4 regions of the Colwellia sp. E150_009 genome follow, and region 4 is predicted to be linked to each of the others. Evidence: predicted binding sites of a transcription regulator. Region 4 holds the regulator's gene; each other region holds the start of a gene.
The links. Region 4 encodes FNR, which switches genes on or off when oxygen is low (the NO sensors DNR and NnrR bind a similar motif). Its sites were predicted from a motif close to TTGATCTAGATCAA; they were not measured.
Positions count from the first base shown of each region.

Region 1 (7,505 bases), on a different contig from region 4:
ATAATAAAACTCCTTTAAGTAAGTCTGTTTTTAGTGAGTAAGCGCATTCCATGAACAATCAACCTTATAATCCATTACATGGTGTGACCTTAAAAACGATAGTTACTGAACTTGAAGCCTATTTTGGTTTTGAAGCATTAGGAAAACAGATCAACATCAATTGTTTTACTAAAGACCCTAGTATTAAATCAAGTTTAAAGTTTTTACGTAAAACCCCTTGGGCAAGAGAAAAGGTTGAGCAGCTTTATATTCAAAACAAGCATCGTTTATCGAATAATTAAACGGAAAATATAAAGATATAGCCAAAAATGCTATTAAAATACTGGAAAAATTTGCCAAAATAACCAATGATACCGCTTCTTTTTCATCATTAACAAAATATCATGACTACACCTAACCACTATATTCTTACTTGGCAATGCCCTGACAACACTGGCGTTTTGGCTAAAGTTTCACAAAGCTTATTTGAGCATGGCGCGTTTATTACTGAAACATCGCAATATAGTGATCCTTACACAGAAACTTTTTTCTCACGTATTGCCTTTGATGATCGCAATTTAACCGTGTCTGCGAATGAATTTATTGACGCCATAGATAAGTTAGCCAAACCATTAAACATGGAGTATAAGCTTCGTAATAAAGTTGATGTGCCCAATGTAGTGATTGCTGTTTCAAAAGATGATCATTGTTTAGTGTCATTATTAACAAAATGGAAATCAGGTGTATTGCCAATTAATATTGTAGCGGTATTGTCTAATCATAAAGATTGTCAGTCATTAGCGGATTGGCATGGTGTTCCTTTTCATTATTTACCTCTTAGTAAAGACACTAAGACAGAGCAGGAAGCACAAATACTCAATTTGATGAAAACATGCGGTGCTGACTTATTAGTGCTTGCACGTTATATGCAAATATTGTCTGATGATTTATGCCAAAAATTAGCAGGTCGCGCTATTAATATTCATCATTCATTTTTACCTAGTTTTAAAGGAGCTCGTCCTTACCATCAAGCGCATGCTCGTGGCGTAAAAGTTATTGGTGCGACGGCTCATTATGTTACAGCTAATTTAGATGAAGGCCCTATTATTGCACAGGAAGTGAAACCAATTAACCATACTTTTACCATTGAACAAATGGTACATATGGGGCACGATTTAGAGGCAACAGCCTTGAGCCATGCCGTACGAATTCATGCAGAACAACGAGTTTGTTTAAATGGTGATAAAACGGTAATACTTGCTTAACAGAATAAAAAATCCTCTTGTACAAGTATCTATACAAATAGGCGTAGTGATTTGCTGACATTTGCTAAGTGGTTAATTAAAGCCAACTACTAGTGAACTGAGAATAGGTGTGCTTAAAATTAGGATATATTTTAGAACACCCCTAAAAAGTCCTCATATGATTAAAATTGAAAAAATACACCACGTGGCCTATCGTTGTAAAGACGCTAAAGAAACAACAGATTGGTACAAAGATAAGTTAAACATGGACTTAGTGTTAGCTATTGCCGAAAACGAAGTACCATCAACAAAGGCGCCTGATCCTTACATGCATATTTTTTTGGATGCTGGTAATGAAAATGTGCTCGCCTTTTTTGAAATTCCTAATTCGCCTGAAATGGGGAGAGATGAAAATACCCCTGCTTGGGTACAACATTTAGCACTACGAGTGGAAAGCGTTGAAGCACTCGTATTAGCGAAAACATCATTAGAACAAAAAGGTGTTGATGTTTTAGGTCCTGTTAATCATGGAGTGTTTAAGTCTATTTATTTTTTTGATCCAAACGGACATCGTTTAGAATTGGCTGCCAACACAGGAACTCCAGAACAATATCAACAGTTAAACAATGTGGGTTATCAAATGGTTGAAGAGTGGTCGAAAACTAAACGAGCGCCACGGCATGCTGCTTGGTTGCATGAAAAAAGTTAACCTATTAGTTTTTAGTAATAAGTAACTAAAAAATATTTCAGCGTTATGGATAACTAATCACGCGTTACTCAAAACTAGCAATTACTTTTTAACCGTTAATGGCGTAAAATAGCGTAATTAACCGTTAGAAAAGTAATAAGTCCATGTCTCGTACAAAAAAATCTAGAAAACCTGGTGGTGCTCCAACAGCTAAACCTAAGCTAAGCAAGGTTGAGTTAGCAAGCGTTGAAAAAAGAGTGCGCAAAAAAACGGGTAAAAAGCCAGGCAATCGCCAGCAAGAAGCCCAATTAGATAACCACACAGACCAAAATACGAATCAAAAAAAAGATCCCCGTATTGGTAGCAAAAAACCTATTGATTTAGGTGGCGCGGTTAAAGTTGCTCAAAAAACTATAGCTAATAAAACTAAAAAATCGTCTAAAGATCCTATTGCTGCTATTCGCACAGTACATAAAGGTGATGAAGAACTTAGTTTGGCTCAAGAACTCGAAAACATTGAAGCGGATGACAGATTACAAGTTATTTTGGCAAAACAAGAAGACGAACTTGAATTAACTAAAGAAGAAGTTAATTACTTCAATGAGTTAATGGAGTGTCATCAGGAGATAAGTGCACAGTTAGACAATGAAGAAGAGCCAACTGTTAGCTCTAAGGTGAAATCAGAAGATGATTTGTGGGATAAACTAGATAACTCTTCTTTATCTGATTCTTTATATGGTAATGACAAAGAACTCGATTAAGGGCAGTTAATATGAATGATTATTGGCTGATTGCCCTAGTTTTAGCCGTTATTATTGTCGTTAGTTTAGCTTTTTATGCGGGCAAATTATTAAAACAAGTGAGTGCACAAAAATTAGCCCAACAGCAAGCCCAATTAGCACATCAACAAGCTTTGGCAAGGCATGATCATAAAGTGCTTGCCAGTGTAAAAATAATTGTTCGTGCGATGAAAGAAGAGCAATGTGACTTTAGTGAGGGGTGTTGGCGATTATCGGTACTACTCGATTCATTAAAACTAAGCCCTGAATTGGCTCAACAATTTCCTGCCATATTTAAGTTATATAATGAGATAAAACATCTTTCAATTCTAGACGAGCGCAAACAGCTAGAAAAAAAACAGCGAATGAAAGAAGATTATCAACGTATGTCCATTGAAGCACAATTACATAGTGAAATAGTGGCAGATCTTGATCTACTTCAACAATACGTTACTGAAAGAATGAGTATACTGAAAATATAAGTTATAACGACATTGAGTTGTTATGCATTTTCGAGGTAATCATTATGACAGAACAATTAAAAGCACAATTTACTAGGCGTATTGTTGAACTACAAGATCGTATTAGCGCTATCCATCGTGACTTTGCTGGCGGAAGAGATGCAGATTGGTCTGAGCAGGCCGGCGAGCGCGAAAATGATGAAGTGCTCAATGCGCTTGAGTCTGAAGCTAAAATTGAAATCCAACATTTATCAAACGTGATTAATCGTATCGAAAATGGAAGTTATGGTATTTGCCAAGGCTGTGGTGACACGATTAGCACACAACGTTTAGCTGTACAGCCTGCAGCCGAAAAGTGCATTAAATGTGCGGATTAACCGCTAATTGAAGATGAATTTTGTAAACCACTTCACTTTGTTTCATTATCGATATTTGAAGTGGTTTTACTTTCCCTATAACTCAACTTGACATACCCTCTTACAAACATTGCCTGCGCCTGAAAGAAATAGGTTGTGTTTGATCAATACATACAAAGCCAACTAATGTATAATTAGTGTTATTAACATCTCAAGCTCTGATAAGTTACTGGTAATATCATGAAAGTAAGTCAATTTTTCGATCCTCAATTACTTAGCAAATACAATACAAGCGGTCCGAGGTATACCTCATATCCTACTGCATTAGAATTTCATGATGATTTTAAACATGATGATTTTATTCATGCTGTAGAATCTTCACCTAATCGTGAATTGTCTTTGTATGTTCATATTCCTTTTTGCCATACCCTTTGTTATTACTGCGGTTGTAATAAAGTTATTACGCGTCACCGTGACAAAGCTGATATTTACCTTGACTATTTGGCGCAAGAAATTGCCTTACAAGCACCACTGTTTACTGAATATAAAGTTAAACAATTACACTGGGGTGGTGGTACACCAAGCTTTTTAACCCATAAGCAAATAAGCACGTTAGTGGCGTTATTAAAAGAAAAATTTGATTTTTCAGACGACTTAGAAATGAGTATTGAGATTGACCCGCGTGAAATTGAAATGGATCTTGCAGAACATTTATTTTCTCTGGGCTTCAATCGGTTAAGTTTAGGGGTTCAAGACTTAGATTTAAAAGTTCAAGAAGCAATAAACCGGGTGCAATCAACACAATTTATTGGTGATTTTATTGGTCATGCAAAATCGGTTGGTTTTCAGTCTATTAATATTGATTTGATATATGGATTACCGCACCAAACCCTTGAGAACTTCAAGAAAACGTTAGATAAAGCGCACGAATGGGATGTAGACCGTATCTCGTTGTTTAGTTATGCCCATTTACCAAGCCGATTTGCTTCGCAACGAAAATTGCGTGACGAATGGTTGCCAGACGTAAAACTTAAGTTTGCTTTAATGAAATTATCAATTGAAACGCTATGTGATTATGGCTACGACTTCATTGGTATGGATCATTTTGCTAAACCGAATGATGAACTTTCTATTGCGCAGGGTAATGGCACATTACACCGTAACTTCCAAGGTTATACCACCAAAGGCGGTTGTGATTTACTTGGGCTTGGTGTGTCATCAATTAGTAGTATTGGGCGTTCATTTGGTCAAAATATTAAAGATTTACAAAGTTATTATAAAGCAATCGATAGTCAGCAACACGCACTTGAGCGTGGTGTTAGTTTAAGTGATGATGATCTGTTACGTGGCGAAGTGATTCGCGAACTTATGTGTAATCTTTATTTAGATAAAGAAAAAATTAGTAAGAAATATAACATCTGTTTTAATGAGTATTTTGCCCAAGACTTACCTTTGTTAGATACTTTTATTGAAGATGGTTTAGTTGAAAACTCACCTACGTTTATTAAAATTGACCAGAAAGCACGCTTACTCATACGTATTATTTGCATGAGTTTTGATGCTTATATGAAAAAACACATAAATCAACAACGTTTTTCACGTGTGATTTAACCAATATTAATTTATAAATGGCAGTAGCAATAACTAAGAAGGGCGAGCTACTGTCACGTTAAAGAACACCTAAACTAACGTTATAATTATCACTGGTAAACACTAATTCAGTGCCTTTGCTCGTTTTAACCTCTTTAGCCAAATCTACCCATTGGTAATACACATTCCGATGAACCTTTGCTAGTAGATCACGACGAACATTGACATAAAGCTCACCCCTATCATTTTGTGTGACTGGGTGCTGGGCATTTAAGATAAACTCGTTACCAACATTATTACTAACTACCATGATTGTTTTGTTTTCATCTTGCCAATGCCATTGAGTTAAAACAAATGGGGCATCTTCAACGGTAATTTTTATTTTTTCAACAGGGGTTACCAAATAATAATCCCCTTGCTCTTTCTTGAGCACAGAAGATAAAAGTTTAACAAGAGCAGGGCGTTTGAAAATAGTTCCAGCATAAAACCAATCTCCATTTGCTTTTATTTGAAGATCTATCTCACCACAATATTCAGGATCCCATAATTCAACAGGAGGGATTTTATCACCGTGATTTTTTATTTGAGCTGAAATCTTATCTAAAGACATAACATAACCTACTTAGAGTCAATATGATTGATGAAAGAAAATACATTCAGGTGTTGTGGTATATCTTCACTATACTACTGAATAGTAAGTATCTTTAAGGACTAATATATAGTATTTACGTTACTTAAACCAAAAGCTAATATTTTTCTTGTCAATCACTGCATAAATGCAATATATTCCTCGCGCTTTTCCTATCATTGTTAAATTAAGGCAAGGCATTTGAAGTTGTTCAGTGATGGCTATAGCTCAGTTGGTAGAGCCCCGGATTGTGATTCCGGTTGTCGAGGGTTCAAGTCCCTTTAGCCACCCCATCTTTAATACTCCCTCGAAAAATTATTAAGCACTCCATCAGTTCAGTAACCATGCGGTATTTAGTTGTTTTATCCTTTATTTAATACAACTTTTCTGTTTGCTAATTTTTAGATGGAACATCAAAACCATAAACTATTCCTGTGCGTATCCTGTGCGGACAAAAAGTAAATAAAAACCAAGAAAAATCATAAATAACCTCAGATCGGGTTAAGCACTAACCATTACATTCATTTCAACGTCATTGATATTAAGGGTTGGCTTTTTTTCTTTAAGGCAATGAGCCACTAGCCCTGCAAGTAAGTTCAACATAAAACCATTAGGACTGCGATGACGAGAATGCTCTATTTGAGATATATTCTTTAATTGATCATTTATCGTTTCGATAATAAACCGCCTAGATAGCATTGCTCTATCCCATAATGACATAGCTTTGGCTTTCATATTACTGCGAACCGTTGTTATCAAATCGACACCTTTTGCTTTTAAGTTGGCTGTTAACTTTTTACTAATGTAGCCTTTATCAGCGTACAATTTTCCTTTGAGATTTTTTGCTAATTCTAATACAGGTTTTGTGTCGTGCACATTGCCAGTAGTTAACCTGAACTCGGTTTAAGAGATAGTTAACAAATTGAAATACCAGTAAAAATTATTTTGATATATCTCTAGCTTGATAGTTTTTCTTAATTCAAGGAAAATTTCGCGTCAATAGCTGGCCTATTGCAAGTAAATTTAACGCACAAGTAAGGAAAAATAGCTGCTAGAGAAGCATTTGTTAAGCCGAGTTCAGGTTAGTTAATTTAGCATCAACTATTTCACCTTTAAAGTTAGTGACTAAGTGCAGTTTGAATCCATAAAACCAATCCATTGTTCCTTTGCCGCGTTCGGCTATACTGTCAAATGTTTTGTGTCTAGGTATTCTCAAGTTATGACATACTTTTATACTTGTAGAGTCAATGAACTCAATACCTGTAGATTCACCTTTAAGTATTGAAAAGTAGCTAGAAAGCGGAACAATAGCTTTAGGCATCACTTCTAAAAATCGAGTGTAACTCAATAAGTTCGGAAAATGTGAACGATAAAATTTAGCAATATAACCTTTATAATAATTTTTAAAGTCGCGATGATTTGATGTATGAAAAGCGATAAGGACAGTCATTATTTCGCTCATAGTCATACGACATGATCGTTTTCGCTTGATATTACCATCAGCAATTAACTGTTTTTTCTTGGTCGAAAGATCGGATCGTGGAACAGGCAATTAGTTCAATTTTTATCCCGAGCTGAGGTTAACTAAGTTGACAGTATCAATGCTGCCTTGAACGCTTCTCGCATCCGTTAGTTGATATCCAGCTGGTGCAAACAACATCGAAGCACAAAAGGTGATCAGCATTGAGTAAGTGTTGTTACTGCCATCATTAAGTCTAAAAGGCATATCATCAACATGTTTTTTGAATTTTTTACCTAAATTAACACCGTAGCCGTCACG
Region 1 is NZ_JBHFOM010000017.1:389-7,893, reverse strand. Features, by position in the region: gene ACE1OF_RS09470 (VF530 family protein) at 51-281, shown strand; gene purU (formyltetrahydrofolate deformylase) at 384-1,244, shown strand; gene ACE1OF_RS09460 (VOC family protein) at 1,402-1,932, shown strand; gene yihI (Der GTPase-activating protein YihI) at 2,076-2,672, shown strand; gene ACE1OF_RS09450 (DUF2489 domain-containing protein) at 2,684-3,172, shown strand; gene ACE1OF_RS09445 (TraR/DksA family transcriptional regulator) at 3,217-3,528, shown strand; gene hemN (oxygen-independent coproporphyrinogen III oxidase) at 3,748-5,118, shown strand; gene ACE1OF_RS09435 (DUF1285 domain-containing protein) at 5,177-5,707, opposite strand; partial or broken gene ACE1OF_RS09430 (IS982 family transposase) at 6,227-6,619, opposite strand; partial or broken gene ACE1OF_RS09425 (IS982 family transposase) at 6,801-7,277, opposite strand; gene ACE1OF_RS09420 (hypothetical protein) at 7,290-7,505, opposite strand, start outside.
Region 1: hemN (oxygen-independent coproporphyrinogen III oxidase) is a predicted target of FNR. The motif match lies at 3,662-3,675, and genes of this name have one in related genera.

Region 2 (7,505 bases), on a different contig from region 4:
GGCCTTGGCTAAAAGCTGTAACCCGTTTTAAATACCCGATAACACGTGTGCCATGGTCAATATTGTCACTTCCGCATGCATCACACTGTATTAAAGTACGCTTATCTATTTTTTCACACTCATTACAGATGGTGATTTTTACATTAGTACAGAAATAATTGCAGCCTGTTGCTGCAGCCACATTAAATAATTTTAAATACGCTTCGGTAGATAACGTTTCATCTAAATTCAAATGTAAAGCTGAGCCACCATCTAAATATTGAGTAATTTCCTTGCCATGTAGTACAAATTTGTCGAGATGATTGGTGTTGTCATCTTCCACTAAATAAAAGTAAGAATTGTAGCAATCACGGTTGACTTGATAACCATCTTTGCTATCCCATTTAGCATTTTTAATACCTAGATTTTCAGCGGGTACAAATTCAGTGTTAAACATATAACCATAACGTTTTTTGGCTTCTTGATTAGCTTTGTAAATAACTTTTAGCTGACTGCTAACAAAGTCTTTATAAGCTTGGTTATTACTTACGGTTATATTGTTATATTCTGCTGCCTCAGCCATACCATTTATGCCAATGGTTAAAAACTGTTTATCAAGGGTAATAAAACCAGCATCGTAAACAGATAACGCGCCTTGGGCTTTGTAATCTTCCATTAATTTACGGTAAGCAACTTGGTATTTTTGAATTTTTTCTATTTCTGTTTGCAGATCACGACCGTCTTGCACCAGCCTGTTCATGTTTAACGTAATAACGTTAATTGAACCTGTAGCAACACCACCTGCACCTAAGGTATAGGAAAACGTATTGTCGGAAATTTCATTGCGTAACCGGCAGCAAGAGGCAAGAGAATCAGGACTGTCTGATAAGTAAATGAAAAAAGAATTCCCTTGTGCTTTTTGTTCAGCTAATTGGCGAGCAAAATCTAAGTCTTTACACTGCCCATTTTCAGTTAACATGGCGGCAGTCACAACGGGAAATGTTAATACTGATTTTTCGCGTTCCTTATTTAACCAACCAAGAAAGAATTGTTGTAGGCTTTCTACTGTTTGCCAGTTTGGTTTACTGAAATCAGGAAAAACAAAATCGTCAAACATGGCAGCGAAGTAATGTTGATCAAATAATGAAATATTCCAAAAAACACTTTGATAACCACGTGCTGCCGCTGGTTGGTTAATAGCATAAATCACATGCTGCAGGTGATTTTCAATGGCTTTAGTATGTGTGGTTAAATAATCATTACCGTATTCAATGCGAGCAAAATAATCAAAATAAGTAAGGAATTCAACGGTAGCCACAGCACCAGCAAATTGTGCTGAAATAGCAAAAATAAGATTAACAAAAGAGCCACAAAATGACTCTAAGTGTTTAGGCGCTTTTGACTCACCGCCTAGTTTTGTTAAACCGTCAAGTAAGAATGGATACATGCTTACTGAGGTACAGTAGGGTTTTAAACTGGTTTCATCATGTACGTATATTTCATGATTTTCAATTTGTCGTAAGTATTCGTTGGCTAGTTCGTCGTTGAAGGTTTCACGAATTTTGTCTTGCACTAAAGCACGGTTTATTTGCACAAAACAGTCTTTCAATAATTCTGCTTCTAACGTAGCAATATTTTTATGGCTAACATTAGCATTGGCATCCATTTTTGAACCATCAGCAGCATTTTTTGCTAAAAAGTAATGGAGGATGAAATCTTTTTTATTGTTTATTTGTTCTTCATTAAGCCGCAACATTGTTGGTTCCTTCTTTTGTTGAGTGATTGTTTGACTTGTTTAAATGATTCTTTATAAATAAATGATTAAGCGTTTCGCCAGTGTTGACGTTACGAAAAATTTGATTAGTAGTGCTGCTTTCTAAGCCACCAAGTTCGGCTTGCCACGGCCCTGTTTTTAAAAAATTTAAATGTTGAGAAATACTAATATCGATATATTTTTCACCTGAATAGAGGCATGTTTTCAACCCCAAATTTTTGGCAATAAGTAGTTTTTCTATTAATGCATGTCGCTGCCATTCCCCGCCAAAAAATACCACACAGCTGATTAAGCCTTGGTATTTTTTTAGCCATGTAATAAACGCTTTGTTGGTTAGCGCACTGCCATAATTTTCGTTCCATAATTCTGTGCTATGACAGCCCTTACAGCCAACTTTACAACCAGTAATGCTAAAGCATAAGCTGATTTCGTTAGGGACTTCTTGAAAAACGACAGAGGGAGGGAGGCAATTAAACTCCATATAAAAACCTATATATTGTGTTTTGTTTTATTGGTGTGCACAATATATAGTGTTTCTAGGATGTTCGTAGTTGATCCAGATCAAATTTTTTGTTAATGATTTTCTGTATGTTGTGTTTTTGTCCTGTATTTGACACAACATATAGTGTTTTAGTGATAAAGGTGATGCTCGTGTTTTATGTTAGTGTGGTATAAATGTATCATTATCGGTATCATTTAAATTGCTAGTGATATTGGTACCATTAACCACACTTTGAATCGCCACATGAGACACAAGTTAAACAACCATCAAGTTTGATTACCGCGTTGCGTACTTTACACTTAGGGCAGTCCATCGCATTTGGCATGCCAGCGTCTTCATTGTCTACCTGAGTTGAGGTAATTGTCGAGTTATGGTTTTTTAAGTATTCAGCCTTTTTTTCTTCAATAATGGCTTTGGCTTCGTTTGATAGTTCAATAGCTTCAACGGTAACGCCGCAAGTTTTCTCTACATGATAAGCAATAGTATCGGCAATAGCTGAAACCATTGACTCAATGTATCTTGGGTTGCCTCCCCGAGTATGTTGTCCGAACCAACCGGCATTAGGTGACGAGACTTCTCGTAGCTCATCAAGTAGAAACATGTATTCACCACCTTTACGAAAGACAGCCGACATCATAAAGGTGAGGGCATGTACCCATTGAACATTTATTTTGTCTTTGGTGTTAATGAATATTTCATAGGGACGAACTTCTTCTAGTTCTGTACCTTCGTTAAGCACAACGTTTGAAATACTCACGTAGTAGGCGTGATCATACCCTGCGGATGCTTTAATTTTGTAGGTTCTAGAATCTAGCTCTTTAGGTCGTGTGGTTTTTTCAATGACCTCGATAGGCTGAGTTGATTCTTCTGGAATTGCTTGCGTGTTATTTTCTTTGTTTAAAGCAATGTCTTGCTTATTTACTACGGATACGCCGATAATTTTTTTACTGATTTCAATCGGTTTTTGTGTTGAAGATGGTTGTGTCATGATGTATCTCTGTTAAATAATTGATAATGAATCCAGTTGAATAAGTTAAGTTTGCGAGTAAGCTAAAATATATTGATGCTTACTCGCTTTTGTATAAATAGGCATCTAGTTAATGTGCTAAATCAGGTGCTAAAAGCGCCCGTATTGCCCTTCTTTTATTGCGTCAAATAGGTTTGAAGCAATGTGCTCTTGCCCCTCATAAATTACAGTTTCATTGCCTTTAACTTTGATAACTTCGCCGCCTTCAACAGTGAACTGATATTCGGTGTTGGCTAGGTCGGTTTCATTGACAAGTACTCCTGAAAAGTTTTCAGGGTTGAACCTAAATGTAGTACAGCCCTTCAGCCCTTCTGTGTAAGCTTCTAGGTAGACATTTTCAAAATTTTCAAAAGGAAACTCTGTTGGAATATTAACAGTTTTAGAGATTGAGCTGTCGATCCATTTTTGAGCTGCGGCTTGTACTGCGACATGTTCTGATGGGGTTACCGTTGAGGTATCAACAAAACTTTCTGGTAGTTGGGATAAATCTAATGATGATACTGAGCCTATTTTGCTCATGGGCAATTCCCAGTCATTACCATGCGTGCTTTTCATTAAACGTTCGTACGCTAATACTTCGGCAGAACGCACATTAACTTGTTGCTTGGTGGATTTTCCAGGGACAATCACATTACGCTTATAATCATGGGCAAAACTTGGTTCTATCCCATTACTGGCGTTGTTTCCTAATGATAAGGCAATGGTTCCTGTTGGGGCAATAGAGCTGTGATGAGTAAATCGTAGCCCTGTTGCAAGTGCATCTTTTACCCATTTTTCACCTAATTCAGCCACAATATTTTTCATATAACGACTGTAATTAACGTGTAATTCAACCCCTTTAACTTGATCACCTAACTTGTATTTTTCTGCTAATTCAGGACGTTTATGTAATAAAGCACCGGTTATGGTATACATTTCGTTTAAGAATGGTGCACCGCCTTTTTCTTTTGCCAGCTTGGTTGCTTCTCGCCATCCTTCTAATGCAAGGTGTTTAGTCACTTCTCGGGTAAATTCTACCGAATTGTTTTTACCGTATTTCATACCAAGCATGGTCATGGCTGAGCCTAAACCTAAATAACCCATGCCGTGGCGGCGTTTGTTTTCTATTTCAGCTACTTGCTCAGGCAAAGGTAAACCGTTAATTTCTACTACGTTATCTAACATACGTGTGAAAATACGAACAACTTTTTTAAAGCGCTCCCAATCAAAACTCGCTTGTGCGGTGAATGGATTACTGACAAAAGCAGTTAAGTTAATAGACCCCAATAAGCAAGACCCGTTTGGTGGTAATGGCTGCTCTCCACAGGGATTGGTTGCCCGAATTAGCTCGGCAAACCAATTGTTATTATATTCATTCACTTTATCAATCAAAATAAAACCTGGCTCCGCATAGTCATAAGTTGCATTCATGATCATGTTCCACAAATTTTTTGCGCGGATTGTTTTATATACTTTACAGGCAGTTTCACCTGCATGGTTTACTATGTAACCGTCCATTGTTAATGGCCATTCACGCCAGATTACTTCATCAGTATTATTGTCAGGCTCATAGTTAAGTCCTAACAGATTAATTTCATTTTTATTGGTAGGGAAAACTAATTGCCAATCGGCATCAGCTTTGACCGCCTCCATAAATGGGTCGGTAATTAATATGGATAAGTTAAATTGGCGTAAACGGCCATCCTCACGTTTTGCTTTGATGAATTCCATGATGTCTGGATGTTGGCAATCAATTGTGCCCATTTGCGCACCGCGGCGTCCACCAGAAGAGGAAACGGTTTTACACATGGTGTCGAAAATATCCATGAAGGGTAAGGGGCCTGATGTGGTTGCACCTGCACCCGCAACAAAACCGCCGTCTGGGCGAATGGTTGAAAAATCATAACCTATACCACAACCTGCTTTTAGCGTTAAGCTTGCTTTACTAACGGCTTCACCCACGATACCTTGCATTGAATCTTCAATAGTTGCGGATACCGTACAATTAATGGTTGATGCCGTAGGTTTTTGTTCGTCAGCACCTGCATTTGAAATAATACGCCCTGCGGGTATTGCGCCATTCATTAATGCCCATAAAAATTCTTCACGGTATTTTTTTTGTTTTGCTGGAGTTGTTTCTACGTTTGCAATTGCCTCTGCAACACGCTCAAATGTATCGATAACGCTATGGTCAACAGGCGTACCTGATGAGGTTTTTAATTGATACTTTGAACGCCAAATATCTTGAGAAGCAAGTTGTAAATGATTGGGATCAAAAACGGCTGACGTTGTGAGAGCATCTTCCATAATATTTTCTTTAATTATCTCATTATTCATTATTTATCTTCTTATGATTTTTAGCATAGTGCGGTGAAATGACCGCTCTATAACAGACGGACACCCGTGATTTTTATAAATTGAATAGTTGATCGAAATCACATGTTTGTCAACGTAATTCTATATGTTGTGTTGTTTGTTTGATTTGGCACAATATATGGTGTTATTGTTTTTTTATTCTGAGCGTAATAATACCAAGTTGATTAAGTTCTTTCCCGCTCAGTGAGAATTAAAAGACTTAGAAGCAAGGCATTGATTTTAAGAAAGGGGCTAGAGTTAGAAAGGGGAAATAGCTCCCCTTTTAATAGAAAAATAAAGAAAAAGTTAGTTTAAGTTAGTTAAGAAAAGCCTGATAGGCAAGATTTTCTGTTGCTTCTTCGAACTGATAGCCTAAGGCATTTAAATGTTCAAAAAACTCACTTTCTTTATCCTTGCTGACTTCAAAACCAGCGAGTACTTGACCAAATGCTGCACCATGATTTCGGTAATGAAAGAGAGTGATGTTAAAAATGCCACCCATAGCATCAAGGAATTTTTCTAATGCACCTGGATGTTCAGGAAACTCAAAACTAAATAGGCGTTCATCCCTATTTGCGGTTTTGTTTTTTCCACCGATCATATATCTAACATGCAGTTTTGCTAATTCATTCTCGGTGAAATCATTAACCTGATAGTTAGCATTACTTAAAAGGTCAAGTATTTGATGACGCTCCTGCGTGTTGCCACTTAAACGAACACCCACAAAAACATTCGCATTTGCTTCGCCTGTATAGCGATAATTAAACTCGGTAATCGCTCTATTGCCAATGGTTTGGCAAAAACGTTTAAAGCTGCCTTTTTCTTCGGGGATTGTTACAGCAAGCACTGCTTCTTTTTTCTCGCCTAATTCACAACGTTCAGAAACATAACGTAAACTATGAAAGTTCATGTTAGCACCTGATAATATAGCAACTAATGACTGATCAGTTTTATCGTTTGTCGAACAGTATTTTTGTAGTCCCGCTAGTGATAATGCGCCTGCAGGTTCAGCGATAACGCGTGTTTGTTCAAAAATATCTTTAATTGAGGCACAAATTTCATCGGTGCTTACGGTAATTACATCATCACAGTAACGTTTAATTAAATTAAATGTATGCTCACCAATGCGTTTTACTGCAACACCGTCAGCAAATAATCCTACTTGAGGTAAATTTACAGGTTCACCAGCAGCTAAGGCGGCTTTCAAACATGCAGAATCTTCGGCTTCTACACCAATAATTTTAGTGTTTGGACTTAATTGCTTTAAATAAACAGCGATGCCAGCAAGTAAGCCACCACCACCCACAGGAACAAAAACGACATCAGTTTTAGCATGTTGCTGTAATAGTTCTTTGGCTACTGTGCCTTGACCCACAATAACGTCTACATCGTCAAAAGGGTGGATCAAGGTTTTGTTTTCCGCTTTTGCATATTCAATGGAAGCTTCTTGTGCTTCATTAAAACTATTACCCACTAAGCGAACTTCACCACCAAAACGCTTTACATTGTCAACTTTGATGTCTGGGGTTGTTTTAGGCATAACAATGGTTGCTTTTATGCCTAATTTACTAGCAGCAAGCGCTAAACCTTGAGCATGATTACCTGCCGAAGCAGCAATAACGCCATGAATACATTCAGCTTCGCTTAAATTAGAAAGCTTGTTGTAAGCACCTCGTAACTTAAATGAATGCACAGGTTGTTGATCTTCTCGTTTTAAATAAATTTGATTATTTAGACGGGTAGATAATTTTGTTAAGTGTGTCAGCTCTGTTTCAATAGCAATATCATAAACAGGTGCAAGTAATATGCGTCTTAAATAATCAAGTTGCTCGGCATGCTGTGCGAGCAACGCTTGGCTTTGCGTATTCGTCATTATTTACCTACAAGTC
Region 2 is NZ_JBHFOM010000017.1:50,962-58,466, reverse strand. Features, by position in the region: gene nrdD (anaerobic ribonucleoside-triphosphate reductase) at 1-1,735, opposite strand, end outside; gene nrdG (anaerobic ribonucleoside-triphosphate reductase activating protein) at 1,722-2,234, opposite strand; gene ACE1OF_RS09675 (hypothetical protein) at 2,476-3,243, opposite strand; gene ACE1OF_RS09670 (adenosylcobalamin-dependent ribonucleoside-diphosphate reductase) at 3,373-5,598, opposite strand; gene ilvA (threonine ammonia-lyase, biosynthetic) at 5,933-7,489, opposite strand; gene ilvD (dihydroxy-acid dehydratase) at 7,489-7,505, opposite strand, start outside.
Region 2: ACE1OF_RS09670 (adenosylcobalamin-dependent ribonucleoside-diphosphate reductase) is a predicted target of FNR. The motif match lies at 5,687-5,700, and genes of this name have one in related genera.

Region 3 (7,505 bases), on a different contig from region 4:
CCTGCATTTGCCTCAACGCCCTCTTCAGTTTTTTCAGTAAATGCTGTATTCATCTTTTGAGCTACTTCTTTAGTTAACGCAAATAACAACACGCCAGACGTTGGTCGATCAAGTCTATGAACAGGATATACATACTTACCAATTTGATCTCGCACCAACTGTAAAGCAAAGTAAATTTCATATTTATCCATAAAGCTGCGGTGAACAAATAACCCAGCAGGTTTATCTACTGCCACTAAATATTCATCTTGGTAAAGAATAGTTAGTACAGGTTTTTCAGGAATTAAAGTATTTAATTGAAAGGACATAGTTATATTTTAAATTTTGCTAGATAAGCACATTATCTCTATAATGGCGCACAGACTCAATTCTTCTTTACTTGGTTAACTATTTTCCATTATGGACACTATTTCACAGTTACTTCACTCTTCAAATTCTCAATTTCGCATTTACGATATAGGTCGCAAGATAGATAAAATACCGAAAAAACAATTTGAACAAATAGAACTAAACCAAATACCCTACCCTACCCCTTCACAGGGGCATGCTTGTTTTGCCGTTGTATTTTGGCAAAAGCAATCACCGCAACCTTTTATCTGGTTATTGAAACTACCACTTGACGAACGTGGTTTATTGAATCAAGGCGCGCGTAATCATTTTATTGCCATCATTATAAAAGCGCTTGGTAGTGACTTAACACAAGATACCGATGAGCAACAAACAGAATTACTTAAAAATAATCCGTATTTATTTACACTTGCACAATACAAGTTAGCCGCATTAAATAGTAAAATTAAGTTTGAGTTAAAGCAGAAAGCAAGTGACTATTTTACATTATTTTTAACCTACCTTAATAAGGAAACGGATTGGAATAATTGGAAAGATATTGGCGTTCAAGGTATCACTGACTTTGCTGTGCGCATTAATGAAAATAAACATAGTCAAAAATTAATAAATGCTCTACCTCATATGCCTGCTGAAGTATTATTCCCCTTATGTAGCGCATTAGAAAACGAAGTATTTTCAAATGAGTTAATTGACGCTTTATTAAATTTATTACAAAAGACATTGAAATCAGTTGAAGACAAACCAAATGAAACGCTAATTCAAACACAACAACATCTACTTCGTAGCTTAGCAAGTAATTGTAACCATATACACGTTAAGACATTCATTAATACACTTTTAGAGCAACAATATATACCTCCTGAAATACTCATCACACTTTCTGGTAGATGTTGGCCTACATTAAATGAAAATAAAACATTAATGATTTACTTTGAACACTTGGTTCTTTGTAAAGATACCCCATTGTTTAATAGTATATTTAAAGATTTAGTATCAATTCCAAGCATCCGTCCTATTGTTTTTGAGTGTATGCGTTCTCCAGAACGTAGCAACGAGTTGTCACATGCTATTGGTCAACTATTTAACTAGCTCTTACTTTATCTAATATTGTGACACATCCTATAAAACACTAAAGGTTACTTAAATCACCATGGAAAATATTTATTATCTCTTATTAATCTGTTTACTTTGTTGGTATTTTATTTATTTAAGAAAAGTATCTGAAGCAGCATTTGTTCATGCAAATCGATATTGTGACCAGAACCATTTACAATTTATTGCTATAGCAAGACGCTCAAGCCGACCACGCTTTAACACAAATCAAGGAATAATATGGTTTAGTCTATTTGATATAGAATTTAGTGGTGATGGGGAGTCGAGTAATTGTGCAACATTAAGCTTATATGGATTAAAGTTAAATAACATTGATATTCCACCTTATCGAGTACATTAATAATTATTATATTCAAGTTTTTAAATTATAAGGAGATATAGTGCAGTTTTTAAAGTCACTTTTTTGTTTGCAAGGTATTGATAATAGACCAAGATTCTTTGCTATTTGTAGTAGCATATATTTACTGTTTATTATGTTATCCCCTATTTTTTCAGACAATATTTTTGTTTTTATTCTGTTTTTAGGGCTTTTCACGGTAATACTTGCTTCTACAACCCTAAGACGAATACATGATGCTAAACTAAATGGAAAATGGTTAATAGCACCCTGCCTAACTTTTATACTAATAGCATTACCCTTAGTATTTTCTGAACAGAATAGCAGCCATTATCTAGTTATTATTCCCGTACTTTGCTCTGCGGTATTATTAACTTACCCAAGTGCTAATAAGCTTAATTTTATACTAGGCTATTGTGGCCCAGTTGATATGCAAGAATACCAATCAGAAGCGGCTCATCACAAAAAAACAAAATTTCGTATAGAGCCAACACTTATTAATACTAATCCAGAAAGCCTCGAAAATACTAGCCACTCAACTTTTCAGGCGCATGAATTTGATAAAAATGATTATGTACAAGATCAAGCCACATTTAAGAAGCCAAATGATATTGGCGAAACAATACGCTTAAAGTTACTAACTAATAAAAAAGCGCAACTGATTATCTCTACTGTAATTGGCTTAATACTGATTGCTATTGCAACCTCATGGACAGTAAAATTCTTTAATGGGGCTAATAATGTAAATGAAATCAAGCTAAAGCAACCATTAGTCAACTTTAACCCTTTGTTTGTAAGAGAACACCCTTTAGCTATGCCAGATAATTATACTTTGTACTTGTCAAAACATAAAGGAATCAGTATTCATTGGGAAGCTGATGAAGTTAAGGATACTACTTTATGGTCACAAGAAACTGCACAAGGGGATGCAAGCTGTAAAGAAATCAGCTTTAATAAGGGCGCTCCAATAAGAACATTATCAGTACAAGTGGAAAGCAGTGCCGATGAAGAAGGTAATAAAAACTATTTTGCTTATTTTTCACCACTAGACAGTAAAGCACTTATTCAAGCACTAGCATTTGGTAACAACTTTACATTATGTGGCTATGATTTCTCATTAAAGGGAAGTCAAGCGGCTTTAGGAAGAAATGAAGAATATGCTCAATGGGTGGATTATTAGCCCCTGTAAGATTTTGTATGATCCTGTAGCATATTTTGTATAACTGCCAAGTTTAAATAATATCCATCAAACGGTCTTAGAGTTCAATAACAAATCCTTATAAGACCGTTGTCACTTTTATTCATATATTCAATTATTTACTTTTTTTTATGATTAAACCCTATACCTTCAGCAAATAGTTGCTCATAAATACTTTTCATTGCGATGGTATTTTCTGTTAAAGAATCATTCCATTTACTACGCTTTTCAAAGCCTAAATCACTAATTTGATAATAATAATCAGGGCTTAACCCCCCTACAGCTAAACATGATTTAGTGCACGATAACCCGCACCCATCAATAGCAATAATTGGACGCCCTGAATGGGCTAATTCCATAATAGGCTCTACTTTGCCAACAACACCTGAAACACATGACATTTCTGCAATTCCATCACCATCAAGGTTTAGTGATATATTATGTGCCATTTGAGCTAAATTAGAACAACCTGAGCAAGAATACACAATAGGTTTTTCTTGTGGGTCTATTTGTTCATTAGGTTTAATTTCTGACACAGTGTTTGTCTCTCTTTGCTTAAAGTAGTTTAGATCAAAAGGGCGTTATAATTACATTAACGAACCATATAAAATCCCGATCATTCGATTCTAGCAAGACAAAATAAATCGGTTTTGATTTACATCAACCTTTCTATTATTCACTTAAAATTTGTTTTTATAACTCAGTTTTAAGAGCTATTTTTTAGACTTAAGCTTAAGTACTTTACGCGCAGGTTCACTATTATTGCTACTGTTAGCTGGATTATTATAGATGGCACTAGCATTAGGCCTTGCTCCCTCAATATACTGGTCTGCTAACTTACTTTTAGCTTTATGCTTATGTTGAACTTTGCTTTTATAATTATTACTGGCAGGCGGAGTTTTTTCTAATTTTTCGGTTCTAGCAACATGATATTTTTTATCTATTGCTTGTAGCAAATTGCGCAGCACTTGATCTTTACATTCTCGGTAATGTTTGTGTTCTACTTTTCTTGAAAAAGCACTTAGCTCAGCTTTATTTAAACTAAACCCGACACTATCGAGTAATTCAATCAATTCTTCAGCTTTTAAGTCAAGTGCTATTTTCAATTTTGTGAGGATAATATTATTGGTTAAACGCTTCTCAGGCAAAGCTTGGGAACCTTCTTTTTTACCACGTTTATCATTAATAAATCCATTTAAAAAAGACGCTAAATCGACGTCTTGGCAACAAAGATAATCTATATCATTATCCTTTTTAAGCCATCGACTCACTTGCTCTCTAGTAACCGCTATGCCAGCAGATAAAAATATGGCTGCCATCTTTTTATCGTTATAGTTAAAAGTATAGCGCAATCGACGCAGCACATCATTATTGTTCAAATTTATTCCTAATTGGGAAAAGTATTAAGTAAGATACTCTATTTTAGCAGCTTTACACTGATATTAAAATCGAGGATAACAGATGAGATATAAGTAAAATATTGTTTATCAAAAAACAAAAAACGAGCAAAAGCTCGTTTTAAAAACAAAAATTGCTTGATGAGCAGCTTATTTACCTTCACCACATTTTGTTTTGGCTTTAGCTTTGCTTTCACCACACTTACCTTCGCCACACTTCATTTTGGCTTTAGCTTTGCTTTCACCGCACTTACCTTCGCCACACTTCATTTTGGCTTTTGCTTTGCTTTCACCACATTTGCCTTCACCACACTTCATTTTGGCTTTGGCTTTGCTTTCACCGCATTTGCCTTCACCACACTTCATTTTGGCTTTGGCTTTGCTTTCACCACATTTGCCTTCACCGCACTTATCTCCTTTAGATTCAGCAGCAACAATAGTAACAATGTCTTGAGTGGTAAACGGGTTTGTTTCAGCTTTAACTACATTACTAGCAAAAAAGGCAAAAGCCAATAAACCAGTAATAACAGTTAGACTTGATTTTTTCAGTAAATTCATGGCATGTTTCCTTATTATTAATTACAAATACCCACAATAGTATTAATTTTATTACCTTATAGATGGACCAGTATATTAGTATTAAAATTTCAAATATTATTTAATTTTGTCTATAGTAATGAAAAAGCCAGTATTCCTGCAAGGAATATCTGGCTTTAAAACAATAAACTACTAGGTCTATTTAACTAGATTGAGATATTTTTACGTCTAGCAGTATCAACAATAAAACCTTTCCAACCTTTAGCCGCTTTACGTGACTTTGGATCATCCATTGCTTTATTGATAGCCGCATAGGCTTCTTTATATTTTTCAAGATAAAAATAAGATTCTGCAATACTCATATAAATACGCCCCTTATTTTTAACTCCTAGTTCTAATGCTTTATTCAACGCTGGAATTGCTTTAGCAAACTGTTCATCCTGCTTTAATAACATACCTTGCTTGCTATAATGTTTGGCTTCGCCTGTCATTTTAGCTAACTCACCATAATATTTAGCAGCTGTACTAACATGTTGTGCGGCATGCCATGCATTTGCTAACGTTGAAATATTCTTGTCATCTCTTTTAACTAAACCTGAAGCAATATGTTTTTCTAATAACTTCGCAGCTTTATATGGCGATTCATTAGAAGAATATAAATTTGCTAACGTTTTAATTTGAGATTCTTTTTCAAGAAAGCCCTGTTTATAAGCTAGATCAAGTGTTTGTAATGCTTTAGGATAATTCTCAACAAGCAAATAAAACATTGATAATTGTGTCCACCATGTTTTATTTTCAGGGAAAATTAAAATAACCGTTTCCAATACATCAATCGCTTCTTTATACATTTTACGTTCGTAATAAGAAGTTAACTTCAAAATGTACGGATTTTGATTCGGTTTATCCCCAAAGGCAACGATGGCTTTATCAGCAGGAACAATCATTTTATCTAATTGTTTCAACTCATAATTGGCTTGCGCTATTTTAACCCAAGTGCCTCCATCATCTTTACCAGTAAAGTCCATCCAAGCATAATAATTACTTAAAGCACTTTTATAGTCTTTGGTTTGCATTTGTAAATCAGCTAATAACTTTAAAGCTTCACCATGATCTCCTTCATTAAGAATATCAGGTGCAATTGCTTCTTTAAGGTATTTTATAGCATCTTTTTCGTGATCGCCCTTAGTTGCATACATCACTGCAATAAAACGCGATACATAGGCTTTGTCATAATCTTTATTGGCATCAATATCCTTTAAAATAACTAAAGCACCATCAATATCATCAGCTGTATACGCTTCGAAAGCTTTTTGAACTTTCTTACCGACAGATGGGCCAACAAGTTGCGTAGGACGTTTTTTCTTTTCTTCTTGTGCTGCCGCAATCGCATTATCAGCAACAACTAATTGCCCTGTTAAAAGCGAAGCGATCACAACTAAAGAAGTTGATGCTTTAGTAAAAGAAAAGTTCTTAAGGTTAAATTGTTTAAACATAACTACTTCCCTCCGTCCATTTTAAAGTCTAATTGAACAGTTAAACCTGGTTGTCTCATAGGTTTACCTTCAACAACTTTTGGTTTGTACTTCCACTTTCTAAGTGCGCGTTTGGCTTCTTTATCAAAAACACGTTTAGGCTGAGCTTCAATAACTTGAACATCTTCAACACCACCAATTTCGTTGATTGTAAAAGAAAGTTTAACCCAACCTTCTTTACCATCTCGGGCTGCTTGAATAGGATATTTAGGTTCTATTCGTACAATTGGTGTTGCATCACCGTCTCTACCAAAACCAGCACCTGGTGCCGATAAACCAGTTGATGCACCAGCTAACTGAACACCTGGCATATTAAACTGCAATCCGCTAGTGTCGTTACTTGCTTCAGGCTCAGGAGTCTGTTGCTTTGGCGGCGCTTTGGGCGGCGGCGGCGGTGGCGGCGGAACACGACGACGTGTCTCTGCAGCAGATTTTGGCGGTGTAGTATTTACTTCCACGATTATATTCTCTTGTGCCTCTTCCTTGTTTCTATCACCGCTAGAAACAAGGAAAGCCATAAAAGCAAATAAACCAAAGGTAACCACAGCGCCTAGTAGTATTGATACTAAAAAGCGTCCCATATTCTACCCCTTCGCTGCAGCAATGGAGATTCTAAGACCACTTCCTGCTTCTTTGATTGCATCCATAACTTTTACAACAACACCGTGTTTGGCATCTTTGTCAGCTTGGATAATAACAACATCAGTTGGTTGTTCTGCAAGTAATTTTTCAATCCTTGCACCAACACGTTCGATGTCAACACGGCCTTTATCTAACCAAATTTCACCGTTATCTTTAACAGCAATAAAGATATTGGCATTTTTTTGTTTAGTTTGCTGTGCAGCTTTAGGTTTATTTACTTCAATACCTGCTTCTTTAACAAAAGAAGTGGTTACGATGAAGAAGATCAGCATGATAAATACGATGTCAAGCATCGGTGTCATATCAATTGCTGCTTCTTCGTCCTCACGAATTTTTTTACGTGCCATGAAAATATCTCTCTAGTGATGAGGTAAACTGTCAACCAGTTTAGCCTTTGCTAG
Region 3 is NZ_JBHFOM010000061.1:2,308-9,812, forward strand. Features, by position in the region: gene ACE1OF_RS18410 (pseudouridine synthase) at 1-308, opposite strand, end outside; gene ACE1OF_RS18415 (DUF3549 family protein) at 400-1,437, shown strand; gene ACE1OF_RS18420 (DUF3301 domain-containing protein) at 1,499-1,801, shown strand; gene ACE1OF_RS18425 (hypothetical protein) at 1,842-2,978, shown strand; gene ACE1OF_RS18430 (putative zinc-binding protein) at 3,116-3,532, opposite strand; gene ACE1OF_RS18435 (DUF1456 family protein) at 3,710-4,375, opposite strand; gene ACE1OF_RS18440 (HvfA family oxazolone/thioamide-modified RiPP metallophore) at 4,544-4,951, opposite strand; gene ACE1OF_RS18445 (tetratricopeptide repeat protein) at 5,137-6,423, opposite strand; gene ACE1OF_RS18450 (energy transducer TonB) at 6,426-7,043, opposite strand; gene ACE1OF_RS18455 (ExbD/TolR family protein) at 7,047-7,451, opposite strand; gene ACE1OF_RS18460 (MotA/TolQ/ExbB proton channel family protein) at 7,464-7,505, opposite strand, start outside.
Region 3: ACE1OF_RS18430 (putative zinc-binding protein) is a predicted target of FNR. The motif match lies at 3,647-3,660, and genes of this name have one in related genera.

Region 4 (7,505 bases):
TTAAATAATAAGTTATCAAGTATTAATATATTGAACCATGTTTCAATAAAAACCAAACGTGTTATTTTTCAAAATTACTTATGGGCTTTTGGTTATAATGCCATTGTACTCCCCTTAGCGGTATGTGGTTTTATTACTCCTTATATGGCTGTTATTGGCATGTCTGTCAGTTCAATTTTAGTCATAAGTAATTCATTACGATTACTAAAAAACAGTGCATCAGCTTTCAATACTAAACCACACTAAGAGTAAAGATATGAGTATTATTTATATATTAATTCCAATTGCCGTATTACTCACTGCTCTTGGTATTTATCTCTTTTTTTGGGCTGTAAAAACTGAACAGTTTGAAGATTTAGAGAAACAAGGCATGAGTATTCTGTTTGATGATGCTAAAGATGAAAGCAACAATAAGTCGCAAGTTACACATAACACCGATAAACAGCAAGAAACAGTTAATAATCAGCGAATAGATAAATGAATCTTGATTTGCTCTCCGCTTTTGTGATTGGTTTACTTGGCTCTGGTCATTGTATTGCGATGTGTGGCGGCATTACTTCTATGCTTACCTCTGCTCTACCAACACCAGTCCCACATAAATATGAAAATCAACAAATTCCCGTTAATAATCAAGAAAATCCCTGTAAAGCTTACAACAAAACCATTTTAGTTATTTGTTATAATTTAGGCCGAATTACTTCTTACGCATTTATCGGTGCCATTGTTGGCTTTACTGGCTCTATTGCAGCAAAAAATCTTGGAGCCCCTCTTGCCGCCTTACGCATAATTTCTGCAGTTTTCATGATCTTACTTGGTTTATACCTCGGACAATGGCTAATGTGGCTAAACCGCATTGAAGCGTTAGGGAAGTACTTATGGCAATATATCTCCCCATTAGCCAGTAAGGCCATTCCAGTCAATTCACCTGCCAAAGCTTTATCACTAGGTGTTATTTGGGGCTGGTTACCTTGTGGGTTAGTTTATTCAACGCTGACTTGGGCTTTAGCAAGTGGTAGTATAGTTTCAGGGGCAAGCATTATGCTTTTTTTTGGTCTAGGAACATTACCTGCCCTGTTAACCCTTTCTATTGGCATGACTAGTATGAAAAAGCACCTAATCAAGCCACTTGTAAGACAAACAATGGCATTAATTCTAATATCCTACGGTATTTACAGTTTTATTGTTGCATATCAACAAATGTTCTAATACCATAGTCTAGTCCAAGGAATTAGAGCAAATACCCTTATGCTGTAGTAAGGGTATTTAAAAACAATCTATTTCTCTAATATTAATGAGTAATCTATGCCAAAGAATAGTTGCCCTGGTACACAGCATATTAAGTGTCAAAACTGTAGCATTAGTGAACTTTGTCTCCCTTTCACGCTAAATAATCAAGAGCTAGATAGCCTTGATGAAATAATTGATCGTAAACGTCCATTTCATAAAGGTGATAAAGTGTTTACTGATGGTCAAGAAATGCACGCACTTTATGCTATACGTTCCGGTACATTTAAAACCTTCACTGTAAATGAGCAAGGTGAAGAACAAATCACAGGTTTTCATTTAGCAGGTGATTTACTCGGCTTTGATGGAATTGCTGATTCAGAACATAAAAGTTTTGCCCAAGCACTAGAAACATCAATGATCTGTGAAATTCCGTATAATAGTTTAGACAAGTTATCAAACACTATGCCTAAACTTAAAAAACAAGTTTTGCGTTTAATGAGTAATGAAATTCGCACTGATCAAGAAATGCTAACTTTATTAAACAGAAAAAATGCTGAACAACGAGTTGCTACTTTTTTAGTTAGTTTAAGTGACAGGTATCATGCTAGAGGTCTATCCTCTTCTGAATTCCGTTTAACCATGACACGCAGTGATATTGGCAATTATATTGGTTTAACCGTTGAAACAATCAGTCGTTTATTAAACCGCTTCCATAAAAATGGTTTAATAAAAGTTGATGGTAAGCTTATTACCATACTCGACATTGATGAATTAATAGATTGCTCTGAGCTATAAAATACTTTTAGCGATAAACTTATAGTTAAGCTACTATTAAAATATTAAAAAAATTGATTTAAAACAAGCATTAATTCTTCATTTTTGCTATAAACATAGGTAGGCTTTACTTAATTTATAGCAAAGGTGAGAGTTATCATGAATACCTATCAAAACATTTTGGTTGTTATTGACCCAACAACTAACGATCAAAAAGCATTAAAAAGAGCAATTGATTTAGCCATCAGCATCGACGCGAGTGGTAATAAGGTTAATGTTACGGCCTTTTTAAGTATTTTCGACTTCTCTTATGAAATGACCACAATTCTCTCAAGTGATGAACGTGATGTAATGCGCCAATCAGTAATCAAAGATAAAGAACTTTGGCTTACTGACATCATTAGTGATTTAAATCCTGAGATTAAAATAACGAGCCAAGTTGTTTGGCATAACCGCCCCTTTGAAGCCATTGTTGAGCGTGTTATTCAAGAAAAATACGATCTTGTAATTAAAGGCACTCATCAACATGACAAACTAAAATCCGTTGTATTTACACCTACTGATTGGCACATATTACGAAAATGCCCCTGCCCAGTACTACTTGTAAAAGAGCATGAATGGCCAAGCAATGGTAATATTCTCGCTGCAGTTAATGTTGGCAGTGATGAAGCAGAACACCACTCACTCAATCTAAAAATAACACAAGAAGCCAAACAATTAGCACAACTTATAAAAGGTAATGTCCATTTAGTTAATTCATTTCCTGGTACGCCTGTTAATATTGCTATTGAAATACCTGAGTTTAATTCAACTGAATATAACGACACCATGCTTAAGCATCACGAACAAGCTATGATCACTCATGCAAATAAGTTTGATATTAGTATTGATAACACACATGTTGAAGAAGGTTTGCCCGAAACAGTCATCGAGCACGTAGCAACAAAAATTGATGCTGAGCTAGTAATATTGGGCACCATAGGTAGAACAGGTATATCAGCAGCTTTAATAGGTAACACCGCTGAACACGTTATTGATCAACTTGACTGTGATGTATTAGCACTAAAACCTGATGGCTATGTTTCACCGCTAGAATAATTATTATCCAAAAAAACATATCATAGCAAGGGGCTGACTACAGGCCCCTTATGACAATATCCCCTATAGTATCAACTAGCTTTAAAAGTATAAAAGTCCTATAATACCTCGAAAAATAATGCGCCGCAAAATCGATGGCGTAAAATCTATCACTTTACATTCTGCGTACTAAAGAATCTGCAACATGAACTCTACCCGCTTAACAGCCGTGCAAAAATCTCAACTATCAAAATTAGAAAAACGCCTACGTCATAATGTTGGTCAAGCCATAGCTGAATACAATATGATTGAAGATGGCGATAAAATCATGGTGTGTTTATCAGGCGGTAAGGACAGTTATGCCTTACTTAGTATTCTAATGAAATTAAAAGAATCCGCGCCAATTAATTTTGAATTAATCGCGGTAAATTTAGATCAAAAACAACCTGGTTTCCCTGAACATATTCTGCCTCAATACTTAGACAGCTTAGGTATTGAGTACCATGTAATAGAAGAAGATACCTACACCATAGTAAAAGATAAAATTCCTGAAGGAAAAACCACCTGTAGTTTATGCTCAAGACTGCGCCGTGCTGTACTTTATAAAACAGCCAAAAACTTAGGCGCAACTAAAATTGCCTTAGGACATCATCGTGATGACATGATTGAAACCTTGATGCTAAATATGTTCTATGGTGGAAAAATGAAAGCTATGCCAGCCAAATTGGTTTCAGACAATAGTGAGCATGTTGTTATTCGCCCTTTAGCATTTTGCAAAGAAAGCGAATTAATTCAATACGGCGAGCTAAAGCAGTTTCCAATTATTCCGTGTAACTTATGTGGCTCTCAACCCAATATGCAACGACAAAATATTAAACGCATGTTAAACGACTGGAACGAGCAATCACCAGGCAGAATAGAGTCAATGTTCACAGCCATGCGAAACATTGTACCTTCTCACCTTTGTGACGGTAATTTATTCAATTTCAAAAATATTGATAGTACATCAGGTGTAATCAATGGTGGTGATCTAGCATTTGATGAAGCTGAAATAGATAACAATTTTAGTAATACAACTAAGCATAATAATGAGTTAAATGTGATTGAAGTGAAATAATACCATACATTTTATAATACAATAACTTATATATTGATTTCACTTCATACTCCCCAACTATCCTTATAGCTAAAAGTACTGTTGATTATGTCTTAGCATATTAGTGATATCAATGACGTAATCTACACCACGTTCAGAATACGGTAATAGGCCTGTTGCAAGTACTGTAGGGTTAAGATTTTGTTCTTGTGACCGTAATTCAGCCCGTATGGTTCTAAACACATTATATGCATTGTTAGTATTAATGTTTTTATAATACCGTACAACCGCTTCTTCTAGACTCTGAAAAGCAGCCACTTCATGTATTTCACCAGTGCTTCTTCCACTTGGCACCATGCCACATCCTTGTTGATAGCACCAAATACCAAAAAAGTTCAGGCCGATACGAGAGAACCGAGAGGTTCCCCAAGCCGACTCATTTGCTGCCTGAACCAAAACTAATGGAATAGGAATAATGTCAACACGTGATAACAGAGCATTTAATTTTGTTAATGTTGACGCATTTTTATTTACTTGATATTGCTTTGCTAAACGGTTTAATTCTTGATGTTCTTGTTCAGATAAAGGTAATTCTAGTGATACTTTTTCAATCCAAGTATTAAGCTTTGCTCTAGTTTCTAATAGTTTTCTATTTTGTTTAACCACAACAGGTTTTATAAAGTTAAAAAACTTTTTCTTTTTGGTTTTTATGTCATCTATTGCAGCAAAATCTGGCAATTCCACATTATGTAAAGGTTTTTCAACTGTTTTTTTAATTATTTTTTCAGATTTTTCATCCGCAGTTACTTGGGCTTGTGTTTTGGCTTTTATTTCAATTGGTGTTGATTCAATCGTTTTATTCATTACCGTGGGTTTCAAAAAAGTAAAAGGGGCAATCAAAAAAATAGCGAACAAAAACAATTCAACCTTAATTAGTATTGAGTTTTTCATAAGAATTCCATAAATAAGTCGGTTTATGCAGAAAAGGTATCATCACTGTCTGATGAATTTTTATCTGATTTTGCGCTATTTGTTAACAAAGTAATGTCAATAGGCTTATTGGTAGCTAAACTAATACCAAAAATTTCACGATATAAAATACCTTTGACATTATAAAATAAAGGGGCAAGAAACGACACGCCAATTAACAAAATCATCACGCCTAACGGAGCAAAACTCGATTCAAGTAAAAAAGCCAATGGCATAAATAAAACAACAAGTGATAGCAGTAAAATGAAGTACAAATAAAGAATAGCAAAAAACTTAAATCGTAATGTTTGAATAGATAAGATGATCGCTTTCATAGGCGTCATTTTTTTTTCAATAACAAGAGGTATGGTTAATGATAACGTTACGGCTAAAAAGATGCCTGGCAGCACAAACAATTGAAAACCAATGCTAATTAATATTGAGGTAAATAATGCGCATAATACTACCCAGCTCGCCCGAGATAAAAAAGAAAATATCATTTTGGCATGTGTTTGCATACCAATAGCATGCTGAACTCCCATCATTTCAATACCACCAACAAAAGGCCATACCGCTACAGTAACAATAAGGTTTAGTATCATACTAGCTTTTGGATCAGCAATAACAACTTCAATACCACCAAGGTAATTACTGACAATAAAAGAAACTAACATGCCAAGCAACAAAGAAAATAACAAACCTAAATTAATAGCTAACCTAGACTTTAATGTTTGTTCCCACGCTTCAGTTAAGATAGTTTTAACATCAATTTGGTAGTCGCCCTTAAGCGCACTTTCAATATTACCACCAACTTGTACGATCGTTATTTTTTCTGGCAAAACAGTAATCCTTATAAGTTTTTACTAATTGATCAAAATAATTAGTTAAAAGTAAATCTAGCGAGAAGAATAAAATAAAAACGGCATTATACCCGAATATAAAATTAAGTGTTGACGACTATGGTCTAATTCAAGTCACTAAGCACTAACTGAACAGCTAAGGCTAATAAAACGCCCCCCATTATTCTATCAAGAAGATAACCTTTAATTTGTAAAAAATATCTAATGCGAGGATGCGTTAGTAAGTATGATAAACAAACAAACCAACCCCCTGTTGCTACTGTCATATACAATCCATAACTCAGCTTTATTACAAAAGGTGTGTCAGGTGCAATGACGACAGAGTACAAACTAACAAAAAACAATGTTGCCTTTACGTTTAATCCATTAATTAAAAATCCCGTAAAAAATGCTCTTTTCGCTGAAGGAAGTGTTTCTTTATTCGCTACGGTGGTTAACACTCGGTAGTCATCACGGTTCTTATTTTCTTCACCACTCAAAGTTTGCAACGCTTCAGTATCATTAGGTTTTTTCGCACGTAAACCGTGCCAAGCTATATAGCAAAAATAACTTGCGGCTATATATTTTAACGCAGTAAATAACCTTTCATCACTTGCAATAATCAACCCCACCCCAACTAAAGAGTAGGTAACGTGCAATAAAATCCCCGTTGCTATACCAAAGCTGGTAAATATTGCAGTACGGCGATCATAACGAATACTTTGTTTCAATATAATAGCAAAATCAGGCCCGGGGCTGGCTACAGCAAGTAAATGCACTACTGCAATAAGAAAAAATTGTTCTAAATATGACATGAATGATTCTATTATTAATGTAAAGGGGATTATTGTAATGGGTATTTATGGTGAATATTGGTCAGTATTTGTTGAAAAAAAAGCGTACCTTTTTTATTTGCTAACGCAATATTGTTTTCTGGAATTTTTTCGGGTTCATTATACACAGATAATACCTTTGCCATACTTGCCTCACGAATAATATGTATAACAGGATAAGGAGATCGATTAGTAAAGTTACTACTATCGTCATAATCTTCGCCATCAAAACAGTACTCAGGATGCATACTAGCAAGTTGAAAAATACCTTCGAAGCCAGAGTTAACGAGTAAATCATTACCATATTCAACTAAATCTAAATAACGTTCAAACCCTCTGAATCCATCTCGGTATATGATCAACGTGGTTTCAAGTTCATTATGAGCTTGTAAGTAGCGACATTGTCCAATTAATTCATGTAATGCTGGTTTTACTTGATCCTCTGTAGATTCATGATAATAAATAGTGTTATTTACAAATTCTTTTTTTGCAAAAGGGCAAAAATTAAGATCAATAATCACTTCTTCAAGCCATTGTTTTATGGCTAAAATTGCATTAGTTTCAGTTTTATTTTTACTACTAGTCATTAAGCTATGCTTCACATATTAGTTTGTTGATTGCTGTAATTGCCACATTTTACTGTATTTTCCTTGCAAGGCTAATAATTCTTTATGATTACCTTGCTCAACT
Region 4 is NZ_JBHFOM010000015.1:1,843-9,347, reverse strand. Features, by position in the region: gene ACE1OF_RS08750 (heavy metal translocating P-type ATPase) at 1-246, shown strand, start outside; gene ccoS (cbb3-type cytochrome oxidase assembly protein CcoS) at 257-481, shown strand; gene ACE1OF_RS08740 (sulfite exporter TauE/SafE family protein) at 478-1,206, shown strand; gene fnr (fumarate/nitrate reduction transcriptional regulator Fnr) at 1,303-2,022, shown strand; gene uspE (universal stress protein UspE) at 2,161-3,099, shown strand; gene ttcA (tRNA 2-thiocytidine(32) synthetase TtcA) at 3,284-4,195, shown strand; gene ACE1OF_RS08720 (glucosaminidase domain-containing protein) at 4,265-5,125, opposite strand; gene ACE1OF_RS08715 (hypothetical protein) at 5,149-5,982, opposite strand; gene ACE1OF_RS08710 (LysE family translocator) at 6,108-6,797, opposite strand; gene ACE1OF_RS08705 (DUF1415 domain-containing protein) at 6,827-7,402, opposite strand; gene ACE1OF_RS08700 (ABCB family ABC transporter ATP-binding protein/permease) at 7,421-7,505, opposite strand, start outside.